Regions from separate parts of the Microbacterium sp. GXF6406 genome, predicted to be linked through region 1. Evidence: predicted binding sites of a transcription regulator. Region 1 holds the regulator's gene; each other region holds the start of a gene.
The links. Region 1 encodes LexA, which represses DNA repair genes until DNA is damaged. Its sites were predicted from a motif close to TCGAACANNTGTTCGA; they were not measured.
Positions count from the first base shown of each region.

Region 1 (5,913 bases):
CTGCTGCTCGCGGACGAGCCGACCGGAAACCTCGACCCCGCGACGTCCGTCGACATCATGCAGCTGCTCGCCCGCATCAACGCCGGCGGGACGACCGTGGTCATGGCGACTCACGAAGCGGCCTTCGTCGACCAGATGCAGCGCCGCGTCATCGAGCTCAAGCACGGTGAGATGGTGCGCGATGAGACCCATGGCGGCTACGGCGACCGCTCGATGATCCCTCGGCTCGTCCCGGAGCAGGAGCGCGGTGCCGCAGCGACGGCCGCTCTCAGCGCCGTGCAGGAGGTGCAGCGCGAGACCGAGACGCTCGAGCCGCTCACAGCCGAGCGCATCGCCGAGATGAACAGGACTCCCAGCACGCATCCGATCGTGCTCCCCGAGGTCGACGTCGCCGAGCTGGGCGTTGCCGATCGCCTGGGGCTGGCCGATGCTGCCGGAGAAGACGAAGTGGGGCCGACCTCATGAGAGCGGGACTGATTCTCATGGAGGCCCTCGGGGGTCTTCGACGCAACATCTCGATGGTGATCTCCGTCGTGCTCGTGACATTCGTCTCGCTCACGTTCGTTGGCGCCGCGATCCTCATGCAGGGGCAGATCAGCACGATGCGCGCCTACTGGACCGAGCGCGCGCAGGTATCGATCTCGATGTGCTCGACGGTGTCGAGCGGGGAGACCTGCCTGGACGGCGCGGCCACCGACGATCAGGTCGAGCAGGTCCGCGCCGAGCTCGAGGGCGATGCGCTCGGCTCCCTCATCAGCAACGTCCGCTTCGAGGACCGATCCGAGGCCTACGCGAACATCACCGAGTTGCTCGGTGAGGAGCAGGCCGGGATCCTCACCGAGGAGCAGGTGTCCGAGAGCTTCTATGTGACGCTCAAGGACCCGGAGCAATCCCAGGTGATCGTCGAGGCGTTCGCCGGCATCAACGGCGTCGAAGACGTCAGTGACCAGCTGCAGTACCTCGACCCGCTGTTCTCCGCGCTGACCGTGGCGACCTACATCGCCGTCGGAATCGCCGTGCTCATGCTGATCGCAGCGATTCTCCTGATCGCGACGACCATTCGACTTTCGGCCTATGCGCGGCGCAAAGAGATCGGCATCATGCGTCTGGTCGGAGCATCCAACCGCTTCATCCAGACCCCCTTCGTGCTCGAAGGCGTGTTCGCCGCATTCCTCGGATCCGCCCTCGCGAGCGCCGCGATCATCGCCGGCATGCACTTCGGCGTCGACGGATACCTCCGGGGGCGCGTCCCCTTCATCACGACATGGGTGTCGATGCAGGACGCGGTCATCGTCGTGCCGATCCTCATGGGTATCGGCATCGTGCTGGCGGCGCTGTCCGCGGGCTTCGCGATCCGCCGGTGGCTGCGCACGTAGCATCCGCCCTGTTATAGGGTTGAGGGCTGGCTGTACGACGGAAAACAGGAGAGCATCATGCCCAGGGAACGCGGGGAGAAGGTCATCGCGACCAATCGTCGCGCACGTCACGACTACACCATCGAGAAGTCGTACGAGGCGGGAATGGTGCTCACCGGCACCGAGGTCAAATCACTGCGTCAGGGGCGCGCGAATCTCTCCGATGGATACGCCTTCATCAAGGGCAACGAGATCTTCCTCGATTCCGTGCACATCCCGGAGTACTCGCAGGGGCACTGGACGAACCACTCCGCCAAGCGGGTGCGCAAACTCCTCATGCACCGCGAGGAGATCCAGAAGCTGGAGCACGCGGTGCAGGCCGGCGGTTACACTCTCGTCCCGATGAAGCTCTACTTCTCCGATGGACGCGCCAAGGTCGAGATCGCACTCGCGAAGGGCAAGCGAGAGTACGACAAGCGCCAGACGCTGCGCGAGCGGCAGGACACCCGCGAGGCCGAGCGCGCCATGCGGCTGCGCAACCGCATGGGGGAGTGAAGCTCACAACTCCGGTGTGAACCCGAACACCCGACCGAGGAACGTCAGTTCGCGCTCCATGGAGTCGACGACAGTCTCGGCACGACGGAAGCCGTGCCCCTCGCCGGGGTAGAGCACGTACTCGTGGTCGATGTCGCGTTCGGCGAGCGCATCGCGGATCGCCTCGGACTGCGAAGCCGGCACGACCCGGTCGTCCGCGCCCTGCAGCAGCAGCACGGGCACATCGATACGATCGGCGTGCGTGAGTGGGGATCGGTCGATGTAGAGCTGCTCGGCCTGCGGAAGCGGACCGACAAGGCCCGAGATGTAGTGCTTCTCGAAGTCGTGGCTGTCTTCGGCCAGCATACGCAGATCGGCCACCCCGTACCGGCTGATCCCGGCGGCGAAGACCCCGCCGCGCACGAGTGCCGACAGCACCGTCCATCCGCCCGCGGAGCCGCCGCGGATCGCGATCCGGTCGGGATCGGCAAGACCCGCTTCAGCGAGTCCCCGTGCCGCGGCGAGCACGTCGTCGACATCCGCGATGCCCCACTGGCCGTCGAGGCGCTCCCGGTAGGCGCGGCCGTAACCGGTTGAGCCGCCGTAGTTCACGTCGAGGACACCGATGCCCCGGCTCGTGTAGTAGGCGAACGCGGCGGACGCCGCACCCGAGACGTGGGCAGTGGGCCCGCCATGTACGAAGACGATGTATGGCGGAAGGTCGCCGCTAGGTGCGGATGCCTCAGGGTTAGCCGGCGCGTAGTCGAACGCGTGCACGGGACCGTTCGGTCCGGCGAAGGTGCGGGCGATGGCCGGCGGCATCCACGCCGGATCCGCGGGCGAGCCCCCGGCGATCGTCGTGACCTCGCCGGAGTCGACATCGACGGACCATACGCCGGCGCGAGCGGAGGCGCCGCCGCCGGAGAGCAGTACGCGCGTTCCATCCGCGTGGTCCACGCTCACGTGCCCGGTGGCGGGGACCTCGAGTGCGCGGATCGAGCCATCGCTGGCGATCACCACGACCTCGTCCGCGCCGTTGGTGCGCACAGCGACGATGCGGTCGTCCGCGAGCCGCTGGTACCAGCGGTTTCCAAGAACCCAGAGGCCATAACCGGTATCGGCATCGGCGGGCGCGATCATCCGCGCGGGGCCTGCGGCGCCGGTGGCATCGATCGCCACTCGATGAAGGCTCCATCGCGCCGGGCCGTCGATGCCGTTCCCGATGATCGGCCGGTCGTCGAGATAGACGACCTCGTCATCGTCGATCCAGGTCGGCTGCAGCGCGGCGCGGGTACCGATGGAGAAGGTCTCGTCGGACTCGAGAGACCGCACGCGCAGTGAGGCCCGCTGCCACGGCATCTGGAGGCCGCTCCACTCGACGTAGGCGATGCGCCGCCCATCGGATGAGAGCGCGGGGTGCGCGAAGAACGATCGACCCTCGGCGATGATGCGGAGAGCGCCGGGGTTCTCGGACGCCGACCCGTCCGTCGGGATCTCGATGATGCCCCGTCGATGGGGGTCCCGCGAGAGATCCTCGCGCACCGCGAACAGTCGTCCCTGTTGCCAGACCAGCCCGCCGTGATGGGGTCCGGGCGCGGTGAGCGGCATCGGCGAATCACCCGTCGTCAGGCTCATGACCTGCTGCGTGGTCGCCTCGACGAAGAACAGCGTGCCATCGGAGGAGGCGGTCCATGCCCCGCCGCCGTACTCGTGCACGCGGGATCGCGCGCTCCACGGCGCGGGCAGGATCTCGCAACCGTTCGAGCTGCGAACGCTCATCCGTCCGCCCTCGGACGGAACGGACTCGCCCCACCAGATCTCACCGGCGACGAAGCGCGACCCGTCGAGCTTGGGCGATGCCGCGGCGATATCGGCGGCGTGGAAGGGTGAGGACCAGGTTCCGTACGGCTGAGGCATGACACGAGCCTAGGCCGGACCGCCGACACCCGCTCGGAGAGCGGGGCCGGTGAGCGGTCAGACGGCTCGCATCACCGCGACGACCTTGCCGAGGACGACCGCGTCATCGCCGAGGATCGGCTCGAAGGAGGAGTTCCTGGGCAGGAGCCAGGTGTGGCCGTCGCGCTGTCGGAAGGTCTTCACCGTCGCCTCGCCGTCGAGCATCGCCGCCACGATCTCGCCGTTCTCGGCGGTCGACTGGGTGCGCACGACGACCCAGTCGCCGTCGCAGATCGCCGCGTCGATCATCGACTCCCCGGAGACCTTGAGCATGAAGAGGTCGCCCTTGCCCACGAGTTGGCGGGGGAGGGGGAAGATCTCCTCGACCTGCTGGTCCGCCGTGATCGGGACGCCTGCGGCGATGCGCCCGACCAGGGGCACCATGGCAGCGTCGCCGACGGGGGTCGAGGCATCCGCCGGATTCTCGCCGCTCTGACCGGGGAGATCGATCAGGACCTCCATCGCACGGGTCTTTCCGGGATCGCGGCGCAGGTACCCGCTCAGCTCGAGCTGGCCGAGCTGATGGGTGACGCTCGAGAGCGACTTGAGGCCGACGGCGTCGCCGATCTCGCGCATGCTCGGCGGGTAGCCGTTCGTCGCGATCGAGGACTGGATGACTTCGAGGATCGCCATCTGCTTGGCACTGAGACTCTTGCGACGACGGGTGCGTCCGGCCTCGGGGTCGGGGACGGCGATGTCGCTCATGCATGCTCCTTGGTGCGCGGTTCCGGCGGTGCTCTTCGAATGTCTGCGGCCCGTGGTGGGGTCTCGTTATCGAGAACCGTAGCGGAGATTCGCCCCGATTCGGAATATCTGTTCGAGCGTGTCCTCGAATCGGATGCCGGGTTTTCGAATAATCCTTGACATCCATTCGAATTCGAAGATAAGTTCGGAACGTAGCTTCGCATTCACCGCTCCCGGCCGAGCGGTGAATGCGAACACTGCGTCCACAGGCAGAGGAGACAAACTCATGAGCAGCACCAGCATCAGTGCCCCGGTCATCAGCCCCGTGCGCGCGACGACGCGGCTGCGTCTGACCGCGCGCGGCCGAGCTGTGCTGCTCGGGCTCGCCGCAGTTCCGCTGGCGGCCGTCGTTGGTCTCGTCGCGCTCAGCGGGGGCTCGGCGCTCGCCTCGGGTGAGTCCTCGCCGGCGACGGGGTTCGAGATGGTGACGATCCTGCCGGGCGATACCCTGTGGTCGGTGGCCGAGTCCGTGGCGCCGGGTGTCGACCCGCGTATCGTGATCGATGAGATCCAGCGTCTGAATGTCCGCAGCAACGGGGCGGTCCAGGTCGGCGAGCGGATCGCGATTCCCGCGCAGTACTCGAATTGATCTCCCCGTAGCATGGAAGGGTGACTGCTTCACTCGACGACCTGCCCCTCCGCGACGATCTTCGCGGACTCACCCCCTACGGTGCTCCGCAGGCCCCGCTGCCTGTCGCGCTGAACGTCAACGAGAACACGCATCCGGTTCCTGACGCGGTTGCGAGTGAAATCCTCGATGACATCGCCGTCGCTCTGCGTGATGTCAACCGCTACCCCGACCGCGAGTTCACGGCGCTGCGCGAGGCATTCGCCGGATACCTCGGGCATGGCCTGGATGCTGCGCAGATCTGGGCGGGCAACGGCTCCAACGAGGTGCTCCAGCACATAATGCAGGCCTTCGGCGGCCCCGATCGCACGGTGTTCGGTTTCGGGCCGACCTACTCGATGTACCCGTTGCTGGCTCAAGGAACGGGCGCCCGCTGGGTCGCGGGGGAGCGGCGCGATGATTACACCATCACGCCGGAAGAGGCCGCCGCGCAGGTCGAGATGCACGATCCCGACATCGTGCTGCTGTGCCGTCCGAACAACCCGACGGGAACCCCGCTCGGCCTCGACGTCGTCGAGGCCGTCTATGCGGCATCCCGTGGCGTCGTCGTCGTCGACGAGGCGTACTGGGAATTCGCGTCGCGTGACGCCGTCTCGGCGCTGAGCCTCCTGGAGGGGCGTCCCCGCCTCGCGATCTCGCGCACGATGAGCAAGGCATTCGCCTTCGCCGGTGCCCGGGTGGGGTACCTCGCCGCAG
Region 1 covers NZ_JBSJZH010000006.1:32,412-38,324, reverse strand. The annotation lists gene ftsE (cell division ATP-binding protein FtsE) at 1-465, shown strand, start outside; gene ftsX (permease-like cell division protein FtsX) at 462-1,376, shown strand; gene smpB (SsrA-binding protein SmpB) at 1,434-1,910, shown strand; gene ACWAUG_RS05235 (alpha/beta hydrolase family protein) at 1,914-3,806, opposite strand; gene lexA (transcriptional repressor LexA) at 3,864-4,550, opposite strand; gene ACWAUG_RS05225 (LysM peptidoglycan-binding domain-containing protein) at 4,816-5,178, shown strand; gene ACWAUG_RS05220 (histidinol-phosphate transaminase) at 5,199-5,913, shown strand, end outside.

Region 2 (5,913 bases), on a different contig from region 1:
AAGAGCACGCACCCGATGACGATCGGCGTCGGCAAGGACGTCGGCGGAAACATCGTCGTCGCCAACCTCGCCAAGATGCCGCATCTTCTGGTCGCCGGTTCCACCGGTTCCGGTAAGTCCAGCTTCGTCAACTCGATGATCACGAGTCTGCTGATGCGCGCGCGCCCGACCGATGTCCGCATGGTGCTGATCGACCCGAAGCGCGTGGAGCTGACCAGCTACGCCGGTGTGCCGCACCTGATCACCCCCATCATCACGAACCCGAAGAAAGCCGCCGAGGCGCTGCAGTGGGTCGTGAAGGAGATGGACATGCGCTACGACGACCTCGCGTCGTTCGGTTACCGTCACATCGACGACTTCAACAAGGCCGTCCGCGCGGGGGAGATCGTTCTGCCTCCCGGCAGCGAGCGCGTGCTCAAGCCCTACCCGTACCTGCTCGTCGTCGTCGATGAGCTCGCCGACCTCATGATGGTCGCCCCGCGCGACGTCGAAGATTCGATCGTACGCATCACGCAGCTCGCCCGGGCCTCCGGCATTCATCTGGTCCTCGCCACCCAGCGTCCGTCCGTCGACGTCGTCACCGGCCTCATCAAGGCCAACGTGCCGTCCCGGCTCGCGTTTGCGGTCACGAGCGTGACCGACAGCCGCGTGATCCTCGATGCTCCGGGCGCAGACAAGCTCATCGGTCAGGGCGACGCACTGTTCTCCCCGATGGGCTCGTCGAAGCCGTTCCGCCTGCAGGGCGCCTGGGTCGAGGAGAGCGAGATCGATGCGGTCGTCAAGCATGTCACCGCGCAGGCGCGTCCGGAGTACCGCTCCGATGTGCAGGAGGCGATGGAGCCGAAGAAGAAGGAGGTCGACGAAGATATCGGCGACGACCTCGAGGTGCTCCTCGCTGCGGCCGAGCTCGTCGTGTCGTCGCAGTTCGGATCGACATCGATGCTGCAGCGCAAGCTCCGTGTCGGGTTCGCGAAGGCGGGCCGTCTCATGGACCTGCTCGAGTCGCGTGAGATCGTCGGCCCCTCTGAAGGCTCGAAGGCCCGCGATGTGCTCGTCACCGCGGAGCAGCTCCCCGCAGTGATGGCGAAGCTGCGCGGCGAGGATGCGCCCGCCGCCCCTGCGGCGACGACGGCGCCCGCCGCCGCACCGGTATCGGATCCCGCCGATGCTCCCGGATATGACCCGATCGAAGCGCAGCTCGCTGGACTGCCGGTGGTCGAAGACGATGAAGGCGATGAAGACGCCTGGAGCCTGACAGGACGCGATTGATGGCCATTCCCCGGCAACTGCCCAATGCGATCACCATCGCGCGTATTCCTCTCGCGGTCGTATTCTTCGTCCTTCTCCTGCTCGGCGGCACATACGGCTTCGACGACATCACGCTGCGCTGGGTCGCCGGGGCGCTGTTCGTCCTCGCGATCAGCACGGACTGGGTCGACGGCTATCTCGCTCGCAAGTACGACATCGTCAGCGACTTCGGAAAGCTCTGGGATCCGATCGCCGACAAGCTCCTCACGGGCGCGGGTTTCGTCGGGCTCGCGATCCTCGCCGAGTGGCCGTGGTGGGTCGTGATCGTGATCCTCGTCCGCGAGTGGGGGATCACGATCCATCGCTTCATCGTCGCGAGCAGCCACATCGTCGCCGCGGCATGGATGGGCAAGGTCAAGACCGCGCTGCAGGGCGTTGCGCTCGGCTGGTGCCTGCTGCCGCTTCACGTCCTCGTCGGCTTCGACGTGTGGACGCTGGTCGGGGCGGTGCTGATGTGGGCGACACTGGCCATCACGATCCTCAGCGGAATCGACTATGTGCTGGCGCAGATTCGCGGAGGCAAGGCCTCGGCGCGATGAATGACGCTAAGCGCCTCGTCTCCGCTCTCCTCGAACAGGGGTGGACGCTGGGAATTGCCGAGTCGCTCACCGGGGGTGCGCTCGCTTCTGAGGTGGTTTCCGTTCCCGGATCGTCGGGGACGCTGCTCGGCGCCGTCGTCGCCTACGCGACCCCGGTGAAAGCGACGCTGCTCGGCGTCGAGGAGTCTCTCCTCGACGAGCATGGGCCTGTGCACGCGCGGGTGGCCGAGCAGATGGCCGAAGGGGTGCGCAGCTGCGTCGCGGTCGAAGGCCGGGTGGCTGATGTCGGGGTGTCGACGACAGGGATCGCCGGGCCCGCCTCGCCGGACGGGCAACCGGTCGGCACAGTGCACATCGGAGTCGCCGGCCCGTTCGGAACGAGTTCGGAGCGCTTCGTGTTCTCCGGTGGGCGCGCGGAGATCCGCGAGCAGACGGTTCAGTCAGCGATCGCGTTGCTTCTGCGTTCTCTCGAGGAATATCGTCACGGTAACCGCGGTTGTTAGTGACGTGGTTGTCATAGATGCGTTCACATCCAAAGCACAGCGGGAAACGGTAACGTTTTGTTCGCCAGGTCGGGTTAGACTGGCGATCCGTTTGGAAGAGGGCCCGATCAGGGGTATGGAGGGGAGGTTCCGATGATTCTTGTTCGACAGGAGATCGGCGAGGTGCTGAGGGACTTCCGCCTGCAGAAGGGGCGCACGCTCCGCCAGGTCGCGAGCAAGGCCTCCGTCGCGCTCGGATACCTCAGTGAGGTCGAGCGAGGCCAGAAGGAGGCGTCGAGCGAGATCCTCGCCTCGGTCGCCGAAGCCCTCGATGTCCCCATCTCGTTGATCATGCGCGAAGTCGGTGACCGAATCTCGGTCCTCGAAGGCATCCAGGTGTTCCCCGATGTCGTTCCCGACGACCTGGTCGCATCCATCGAGCCCGAACTCTCCCTGCACTGAGCGCGCACTTCTGATGCGACGCAGCGAGTTCCTTCGCGCGGTTGACCGGGAGTTCGGCGCACGAGCGCCCATGCTCACGACAGATCTTGTGCTCGACGCGGTGGGTGGCAGAACCGCCGCGCAGGCGCTCGAAGCGGGCATCGCTCCGCGCGATATCTGGGCGGCGCTGTGCGCCGAAACAGACGTGCCACTCGAACGTCGTTACGGTGTTGGTCGCCTCGAGCCCCAGAGAAACTGAGTCTTTCCCGGCGCCGTTCGTCATTTTTCGGCGTGTCATCGAATATGTGTTCGAAATACACGTAGAGTTCTGCACAAGTGGTTTCGAGGCGCTGTTCTCCACCGTTCCTGGCCCTGCCGATCGAATGTCGGAGGCTCCGTCTACCGTGTTGAACAGGCCGAAAAGCCATACGCCTTGTCGGAGAGTCCGCCCCATCCGGGGCGGCCGCGACAGCCTACAGGCGGCACCATGCGAAACACGAGGAGCACATCATGCCATCAGCAGCAGACCGCGAGAAGTCCCTGGAATCCGCACTCGCCCAGATCGACCGTCAGTTCGGCAAGGGCTCGGTCATGCGCCTGGGCAGTGATGAGCGCGCGCCCGTGGCCGTGATCCCCACCGGCTCCATCGCCCTCGACGTCGCGCTCGGCGTCGGAGGCCTTCCGCGTGGCCGCATCGTCGAGATCTACGGTCCGGAGTCCTCCGGTAAGACGACTCTGACGCTGCACGCGATCGCCAACGCACAGCGCGCGGGCGGCATCGCGGCCTTCATCGACGCGGAGCACGCGCTCGACCCCGAGTACGCGAAGAAGCTCGGCGTCGACATCGATGCGCTGCTGGTCTCCCAGCCCGACACGGGTGAGCAGGCGCTCGAGATCGCCGACATGCTCGTGCGATCCGGCGCGATCGATCTGATCGTCATCGACTCGGTCGCGGCCCTCGTGCCCCGTGCTGAGATCGAGGGCGAGATGGGTGACTCCCACGTGGGTCTGCAGGCGCGACTCATGTCGCAGGCGCTGCGAAAGCTCACGGGTGGTTTGAACCAGACCAATACGACGATGATCTTCATCAACCAGCTGCGCGAGAAGATCGGTGTCTTCTTCGGCTCTCCCGAGACGACCGCCGGTGGAAAGGCGCTGAAGTTCTACGCATCGGTGCGCATGGACATCCGTCGCATCGAGACCCTCAAGGACGGCACGGACGCCGTTGGTAACCGTACGCGTGTCAAGGTCGTCAAGAACAAGATGGCTCCGCCGTTCAAGCAGGCCGAGTTCGACATCCTCTACGGTGTCGGCATCTCGCGGGAGGGCAGTCTGATCGATTTCGGCGTCGAGCACGGCATCGTGAAGAAGTCGGGCTCCTGGTACACCTACGACGGCGACCAGCTCGGTCAGGGCAAGGAGAACGCCCGTAACTTCCTGCTGAAGAACCCCGACATCGCCGCGACGATCGAGACGCAGATCAAGCAGAAGCTCGGTATCGGCGGCGCCGTGGCTGAAGAGGTCGCGGCTGCAGACGACCTCGCAAAGCGTCGTCCGGCGTGATCGACGTCGCACCCACCCCGGTGTTCGGATCGCGGGTGAGCTATGTCTGATCGGGGCGAGGGCGATCTCGCCCCGATCATTCCGCTGTTCGGCGGGCGGATGAAGCGAGCTTCGGAGCTCAGCGGGGGAGACGGCCCAGCGTCGGCCGGCGGATCTCGGGGCATCGGTGAGCCGTCGCATCCTTCCAGCTCGGCGATGGCCGTCAGCAGTCCGTCCGATGCGCAGCGTCGTCCGACGTTCCGCGTCATCGAAGACACTGATGAGGCCGATGAGACGCACTTCGAGGGGGGACGCCCCGGCGGAACCGCGTCGGACGGGCAGGGGGCGGTGGACTCCGAGGATGTCCGTCGTGCGGGCGAGCAGGCGCTACTGCGCAAGCTTCGCGCGCGTTCATTGTCCGTCGTCGAAGCGCGACAGATCCTTCGCGGCTGCGATCTCGACGCGGCTCAGATCGATGACGTGGTCGATGATTTCAGCGAGCGTCGCTACCTCGACGATGCCGAGCTCGCGCGTCAGGTCGTGATGTCCGGCGTGGAGCGCAAGGGGCAGGGCCGTGTGGCTCTCGCCCGTCTGCTTTCTCAGCGCGGCGTCTCGCGAGACATCATCGACATCGCGCTCGACGAGTTGCCTGATGACGACGCGGAGCGCGCTCTGGAGTTCGCACGGACGAAGGCTCGGTCGCTAGCCCGGCTCGACTACGAGACGGGGCTGCGGCGTCTGCTCGGACAATTGGCGCGTCGGGGCTATAGCGGGCCCGCCGCGATGAACGCCGCGCGCACCGCGCTCAAGGAAGCGGCCTTCGGGGGCCCGGCGACCGGCGTCCGGTTCGTCGAATCCGACTGACCCCTCGCGGTCATCCCGCGTTGATCGCGAAGAGATCGGAGGCGATAGCGAACAGCTCCGCCTCCGTCTCGGCATCGATCGGCTCCGCGTCCGACCCCAGGACGACGACGGTCATGATGCTGCCATCGGCGCGGACGGCCCGCCACGAACCCGTGATGACACCGAGATTCGATCCACCCTTGTACGAGACCGACGGCCACGCTGCGGGGTCGACCACGACGCCGGGATTCTCGGAGAGTGCGGTGCGGATGACGGGATCGGCATCGCCATGTTGGGCGAGGATCGCGTGGAGCTCGGCGATGTCCTGGGCGGACGCGAACCATTCGAGACCGTATTGCCAGGCCACACGCTCATCGATGTCGTCGACATCGATCTGGAATTCCCGCGTGCGGAGGACCTCCAGGACTTCGCGCCGGACGCTCTCATCCCCGTCCGCCCAGGCATCCTGCAGGTCGACATGTCCGCCCCACACCAGGTCGAACATCTCCCGGGTCGTGAGGAATGGGTGCATCAGTTCGGGCTCGTGGTGGTTCCCAGCCTCAACCGCGTGCTCGACGGCTTCGCGTCCGAGAAGCTCGACGAGCATGTCGGTGGCTGTGTTGTCGCTGATCGCGATCATCTTCGTGGCGGCATCTTGAACGGTCACATCGGTGCCGTCAGGCAGGTTCTGAAGGTCTCCTGAGGGGAGGCTGCGCACCGCATCCGTGACGGTGATGTTGTCATTCCAACTGATGTCA
Region 2 covers NZ_JBSJZH010000001.1:3,850-9,762, reverse strand. The annotation lists gene ACWAUG_RS00055 (FtsK/SpoIIIE family DNA translocase) at 1-1,269, shown strand, start outside; gene pgsA (CDP-diacylglycerol--glycerol-3-phosphate 3-phosphatidyltransferase) at 1,269-1,847, shown strand; gene ACWAUG_RS00045 (CinA family protein) at 1,844-2,350, shown strand; gene ACWAUG_RS00040 (helix-turn-helix domain-containing protein) at 2,483-2,791, shown strand; gene ACWAUG_RS00035 (DUF3046 domain-containing protein) at 2,805-3,029, shown strand; gene recA (recombinase RecA) at 3,281-4,333, shown strand; gene ACWAUG_RS00025 (regulatory protein RecX) at 4,376-5,176, shown strand; gene ACWAUG_RS00020 (Cpe/LpqF family protein) at 5,187-5,913, opposite strand, start outside.
Region 2: a site for LexA is predicted at 3,068-3,083, ahead of recA (recombinase RecA). Genes of this name have one in related genera too.

Region 3 (5,913 bases), on a different contig from region 1:
CCGGTGCCGCAGCATCCGCCCGGCACTACCTGCACCACCTCAACCCGCTGTCGAAAGTCGCCTCGGTGCTGCCGGCGATGATCCTGCTGATCTTCGTGCGCGACATCACGACGCCGCTGTGCTTCATCGCCCTGTCGTACGCCCTCCTGCTGACCGGCGCGCGACTCACAGCCCGCTCGCTCGCCCTCCTCCTGATCGCCGTCCCCGCCGGCATCGCCGTGCTCGCCCTCGGATTCTCGATCTGGGTCGATGCCTCCGGCGTCGCCGAAACCGCACCGCTGCTGCGGATCGGCGGATGGACGCTGCACACCGGCGCCCTGCGGATCGGCCTCGCGACCGCGCTGCGCCTCGCCGCGATCCTCTCCCTCGCACTCATCGGCGGGCTCACCACGACCGGCCCCGACCTGGTGCGCTCCAGCATCCAGCAGCTGCGAGTGCCCTACCGGATCGGATACACGGCGCTCGCCGCCTACCGGTTCGTCCCGCGCTTCGGCTACGAGCTCAGCGTCATCCGCGCCGCCCACCGCGTGCGCGGAACCCACGGCGGACGCGGCCCCCTCGCGCGCATCGCCCGCGGCTGGGGGTACATCGTGCCGCTGCTGGCCGGTGCCATCCGCCATGCCGAACGCGTCGCCCTCGCGATGGACGCCCGCGCCTTCGGCGCGCACCCCTCCCGCACAGAGCGCTACCTCGTGCCCTTCCGGGCGCGCGACATCGTCTTCATCGTGCTCGTGCTCGCAGCATCCGCCGCGATCTTCACCCTCCCGCTGCTGCCCGGACTCATCCCGGCACCGCAGGCGGCTTTGATACCCTGATCAGGCGATGACGACGACGGATGCAGTACCGGTGAGCACGACGATCTCCTCACCGACCGCGGTTTCGGACTCCCCCGCCGACCGATTCATGCGCCGACTGCTGCGCATCACCACGATCCAGAAGTCGGTGAAGACCGAGCGGGAAGCGCACCGCGGCTTCCGCACCTCGATGATCGTGTCGGGTGTGCGCTGCCTCATCACCTACCTGCTCGTGCCGATCCTCGTGCCCATCATCGGGTTCGCGGGGATCGTCGCGGCGCCCATCGGCATCGCGCTGTGCCTCATCGCCGCGGTCAACGGCGTGGTCAGCGTGCGGCGCTTCTGGCTCTCCGACCACCGCGCACGCTGGATGTACACCTGGTTCATCGCGTTCGTCTTCGTGGTGCTCGCCATCGCGATGGTCGCCGACATCGCCCGGATCGTAGGGGCATGATGACCACTCCGCACATCGACGATGACGGCGCTTCCGCCGAGGCCCCCACCGAGGAATCCCCCGAGAAGCTCCCGCCGAGCACGTGGCTGACACTCCTGGTCTTCGCCGCGTTCGTCGTGGGCTTCGGCACGTGCGCGAGCACGTACCTGTTCCGCTGAGCTCTTCCCGCTGACGCGGTGCGCCCCGGTGGCAGGAATCCTGCCACCGGAGCACATGATCAGCGCTTGCCCGCGATCTGACGCGACACGATGTCGCGCATGATCTCGTTCGTGCCGCCGTAGATGCGGTGCACGCGCGCATCGAGGAAGGCGCGCGCGATCGGGTACTCGGTGATGTATCCGTAGCCGCCGTGCAGCTGCACGCAGGTGTCGAGGATCTCCCACTCGCGGTCGGTCGTCCAGAACTTCACCTTCGCGGCCTCTTCGCCGGTGAGCTTCTTGTCCTTGTACGCCAGGAGGGCCTTGTCGAGGTACGCCCACATGACATCGACGGTCGTGGCGACGTCGGCCAGCTTGAAACGCGTGTTCTGGAAGTCGATGATCCGCTCGCCGAACGCCTCGCGGTCCTTCGTGTACTCGACGGTCCACTTCAGCGCCGCCTGGGAGGCCGCAGCCGCCGCGATGCCGATCGACAGGCGCTCCAGCGGCAGGTTCATCATCAGCTGGATGAAGCCCTGTCCCTCCTGCCCGCTGACGAGGTTCTCCTCGGGGACGAACACATCGCTGAACGACAGCTCGGCGGTGTCATGGCCGTGCGAACCCATCTTGTTGAGCTTCTTGCCGTGGTCGAAGCCCTCCATGCCGCTCTCGATGATCACGAGGCTGAACGCGTCGGGACGATTGCCCTCGCCCGTCTTGACGAACGTGACGACGATGTCGGCCGTCTTGCCCGAAGAGATGAACGTCTTCGCGCCGTTGACGATATAACCGCCATCGACCTTCTTCGCCGTGGTCTTGATGCCGCGCAGGTCGGAACCCGCACCCGGCTCGGTCATCGCCAGCGCACCGAGGATCTCACCGGTCGCCATGCGCGGCAGCCACTTCTCCTTCTGCGCCTGCGTGCCCATGTGCACGAGATAGGGAACCGCCAGGTCATCCTGGATGCCGAACGCACCCGCGAGGGAGCCCGCACCCGCGCCGATGACCTCTTCGTTCACGATCGTGCGGAAGCGGTAATCCTGCAGCATTCCCGCACCCCCGAACTCCTCGGGAACCGAGAGCCCGATGATGCCGGCCTCACCCGCGGCGAGCATCGTCTCGCGGTCGATCTCACCCGCGGCATCCCACTTCTCGATGCTCTCGGTGCTCACGTGGCGCTTGACGAAATCCTTCACCAGATCGCGGAATGCCTCGTGGTCCTCGTCGTAGATATCGCGTTCCATGCCGTCCTCCCGAACGTGTCGTGCGTCTTTGCTGCCGCGAGTCTACGACCGAGAGCGGATGCCTCGGCGGACGGTTGTGCGAATGGCTCCCCGGCGCGCGCCACAGCGCCGCGCGCGTTTGTGGGAAGCCACAGAACAGCGCGGCGGATCAGTGATCGTAGTCGGGGGCGGCGGGCAGACCGAAGAAGTCCTCGAGCGAGTGATAGCCGCCCTCGTGATAGGCCGCGGCGAGCGCCGGGCCGATGTAGCGCAGATGCCACGGCTCAGGGATGTAGCCGGTGACGGCGGTCTCGCCGTCCTCGTAACGGACGATGAATCCGTAGCGCCAGGCGTTCTCGGCGATCCAGATCGCCTCCTGCGTGCCCCCGAAGGCCTCGATCCCGCCACAGCCTCCGCTGCACGAGACGACGTCGACCGCCAGCCCCGTCTGGTGCTCGCTGTGCCCGGGGCGTGCGGAGGAGGCATCCGCCCCCGCCTGGCCGCTGGAGTTCACATACCCGCGATAGTTGCGCATCTGCAGGTCGTAGGAGCGGTAGCCGTTGTTGACCCCCAGCGCCCCCGCACCGGCATCGCGCAGTGCAGTTCCCATGGCGTCGAGCGCCGCGGCGGTGTCCGCGCGCATGCTGTTCGACGAGGTGGTCGACGGCACCGACACCCCGGCGAGGGCGCCCGGTACATGGTCGACGGGATCGAGCGGGCGGGCCTTGTTGACGACGACCCACGGATGCTCGGGGTCGGAGAGGGAGATGCAGGGCGCGTTGCCGCTGACGACCGCATCGCGGAAGGCCCCTCCCCCACCGAATCCGGCGATCGCCGCCTCCGAGTCGCCCGCGCCGAGAGCCTCGATGACCGTCGGCTCGGAGCAGGGGTCCGCCGCCACCCTGCCCTCGAGGGCGACGCCCGGCAGCTGCGCGGCGATGGCCGGCGCCGGGGGCAGGACCGCCTCGATCGCCGCGGGCGTCTCGGACAGGGCCCACAGCGAGCCGAGCACCGTCACCAGAAGACCGATCGGCAAGGCGATCGGGAGCACGTGGGAGGGGCGCGACGCGTGCCGGGGGTGCAGAGCGTCGGTCATCATTCCATTGTGGCGCTTCCGGCTGGGAACCGAGAAACGGGTGCCTCGGACACCGGACGGAAGAAGAGATATTCGAACCTCGATTGACTTAACATCGCTTCTTTGTTCGAATGAATGCATGCGATGGCAGGGACAAATGATCGATGAGGCGGATGCTGCGGCGCTGCCCGGGCTCGAGAGCCGCACCGGTGTCGTCCGCTCGGTGACGACGCCCGAGTTCGCGGGCATGACCTTCCACGAGGTGCTCGCCAAGTCGGCCCTGAACCGCGTTCCCGGCGGCTCGCGCATGCCGTTCGCCTGGACGATCAACCCCTACCGCGGCTGCTCGCACGCCTGCACCTACTGCTTCGCCCGCGGCACGCACGAGTACCTCGACCTCGACGGCGGCGGCGACTTCGACTCCCAGATCATCGTGAAGACGAACATCGCCGAAGTTCTGCGCCGTGAGCTGGCCCGCGGCTCCTGGCAGCACGAGACCGTCGCTCTGGGAACCAACACCGACCCCTATCAGCGCGCCGAGGGCCGCTACCGGCTCATGCCCGACATCATCGGCACGCTGGCCGAATCCGGCACGCCGATCTCCGTCCTCACCAAGGGCACGCTGATCCGCCGGGACATCCCGCTGCTCGCCGAAGCGGCGAAGCGCGTCCCCGTCGACATCCAGATGTCGATCGCCATGTACGACGACGACCTGCAGCGCTCGATCGAACCGGGCACCCCTTCCACGCAGGCGCGACTCGACACCGTGCAGGCTCTCACCGAGGCGGGCTTCCGCGTCGGGGTTTTCCTCATGCCGATCCTGCCGCACCTGACCGATTCGGTCGCGGCCATCGATCAGGCCCTTCATCGCATCAGCGCCACCGGCGCCGATCATGTCGTCTACGGCGCCCTGCACCTGCGCCCCGGCGTCAAGCCGTGGTTCCTGCAGTGGCTCGAGCGCGAGCACCCCGAGCTGGCGGGATCGTATCGCGGGCTCTACCCCGGCGCCGCAGCCGTCGCCCCTTCGGGCTATCGGCAGTGGCTCGCCCAACGCATGCGGCCGCTCATCCGGGCCCATCGGTTGAACGTCCGCGACGAAGAGGCGCAGCCGATGCGCCGGCTCACCCGGCCGAAGGTGCTCACCCCGACGCCGCGCGAACCCGCCCCGCAACCAATGCTGTTCTGAGCCGGCACGCAGAAGCGGGGCCGCCGAGCTCACGCCCGACGACCCCGCTCCCCCGATCTCAGTTCTCGGTCAGCGCGCCCCGACGACGCACACGCGCCAGCAGTGCGGCGCCCAGCGCCAGCAGGAGCAGAGCACCCGCGATGAACGGCGTCGAATCGGCACCGGTCGCCGCGAGCGCATTCGCGCCCGAACCGTCGGCCGCGGCATCCGAACCGTTCCCGCCTCCCGCACCCGAACCGCTCTCACCACCGGGCTGCGAACCACCGCCGCCCTGCTCGACGTCATCCGCCAGCATCGATCCCGGGATCGAGACAACGGTCGACCGGCGGGCCTCCGGAGCCGTGACCGTATCGGCCGCCTGGCTGAACCGGACGCCGTGCGCCTCGACCGAGCCGACCGTCTCGCTCTCATCCACCCACGACCAACTGGCCGGCATCGCCACATCGGCGAGCGCATCGCCGGCTGCCGCCTCGACCTCGGGCAGCACCGTCAGCCGCACCGTCTGGCGGGCGACGCGCGCCTCGGGGGTGATGCCGCCGCTGTACACGGCGCCATCCTCGAGAGCGCTGTAGTGCAGCGAATAGACGCCCGGCTCCAACGCCTGCAGCGCAGCCGTGTCATCCGCACCCGTCACGACAAGACGCACCTCGTTGCGGCCGCCCTCGACACCGCCGTTGACGAACATGTGCTCATCGTTGATCGAGTAGTCGACGTGGAAGCCGTCGTCCGTGCTGATGCCCGCGAGCAGATCCGCGGCCTCACCGGCGTGCATGACACGGTCGCCCGCACCCGTGATGGTCGGCTGATCCGCGTAGTAGGCATCCGCCGCCGCCTGCTGCGAAGCACTGCGGTAGTAACGCACCCAGTCGATCGCGAAGCTCGCGCCGTCCTCGGCCAGGTGGTCGCCCGCGTCACCCGCCCAGTTGCCGCCGGTCGCGAGGTTGAACTGCAGGTACTGCGGACGGTTCATCGAGTCGGCGGCGGCCTGGAAGCGCTCCACCTCACTCTTCACGAACGCCTCATTGCCGGCCGTCGTCGTCGAAT
Region 3 covers NZ_JBSJZH010000005.1:15,626-21,538, forward strand. The annotation lists gene ACWAUG_RS04535 (energy-coupling factor transporter transmembrane component T) at 1-815, shown strand, start outside; gene ACWAUG_RS04540 (hypothetical protein) at 847-1,248, shown strand; gene ACWAUG_RS04545 (hypothetical protein) at 1,248-1,406, shown strand; gene ACWAUG_RS04550 (acyl-CoA dehydrogenase family protein) at 1,466-2,629, opposite strand; gene ACWAUG_RS04555 (M15 family metallopeptidase) at 2,778-3,704, opposite strand; gene ACWAUG_RS04560 (Rv2578c family radical SAM protein) at 3,823-4,869, shown strand; gene ACWAUG_RS04565 (glycoside hydrolase family 16 protein) at 4,928-5,913, opposite strand, start outside.
Region 3: a site for LexA is predicted at 3,765-3,780, ahead of ACWAUG_RS04560 (Rv2578c family radical SAM protein). Genes of this name have one in related genera too.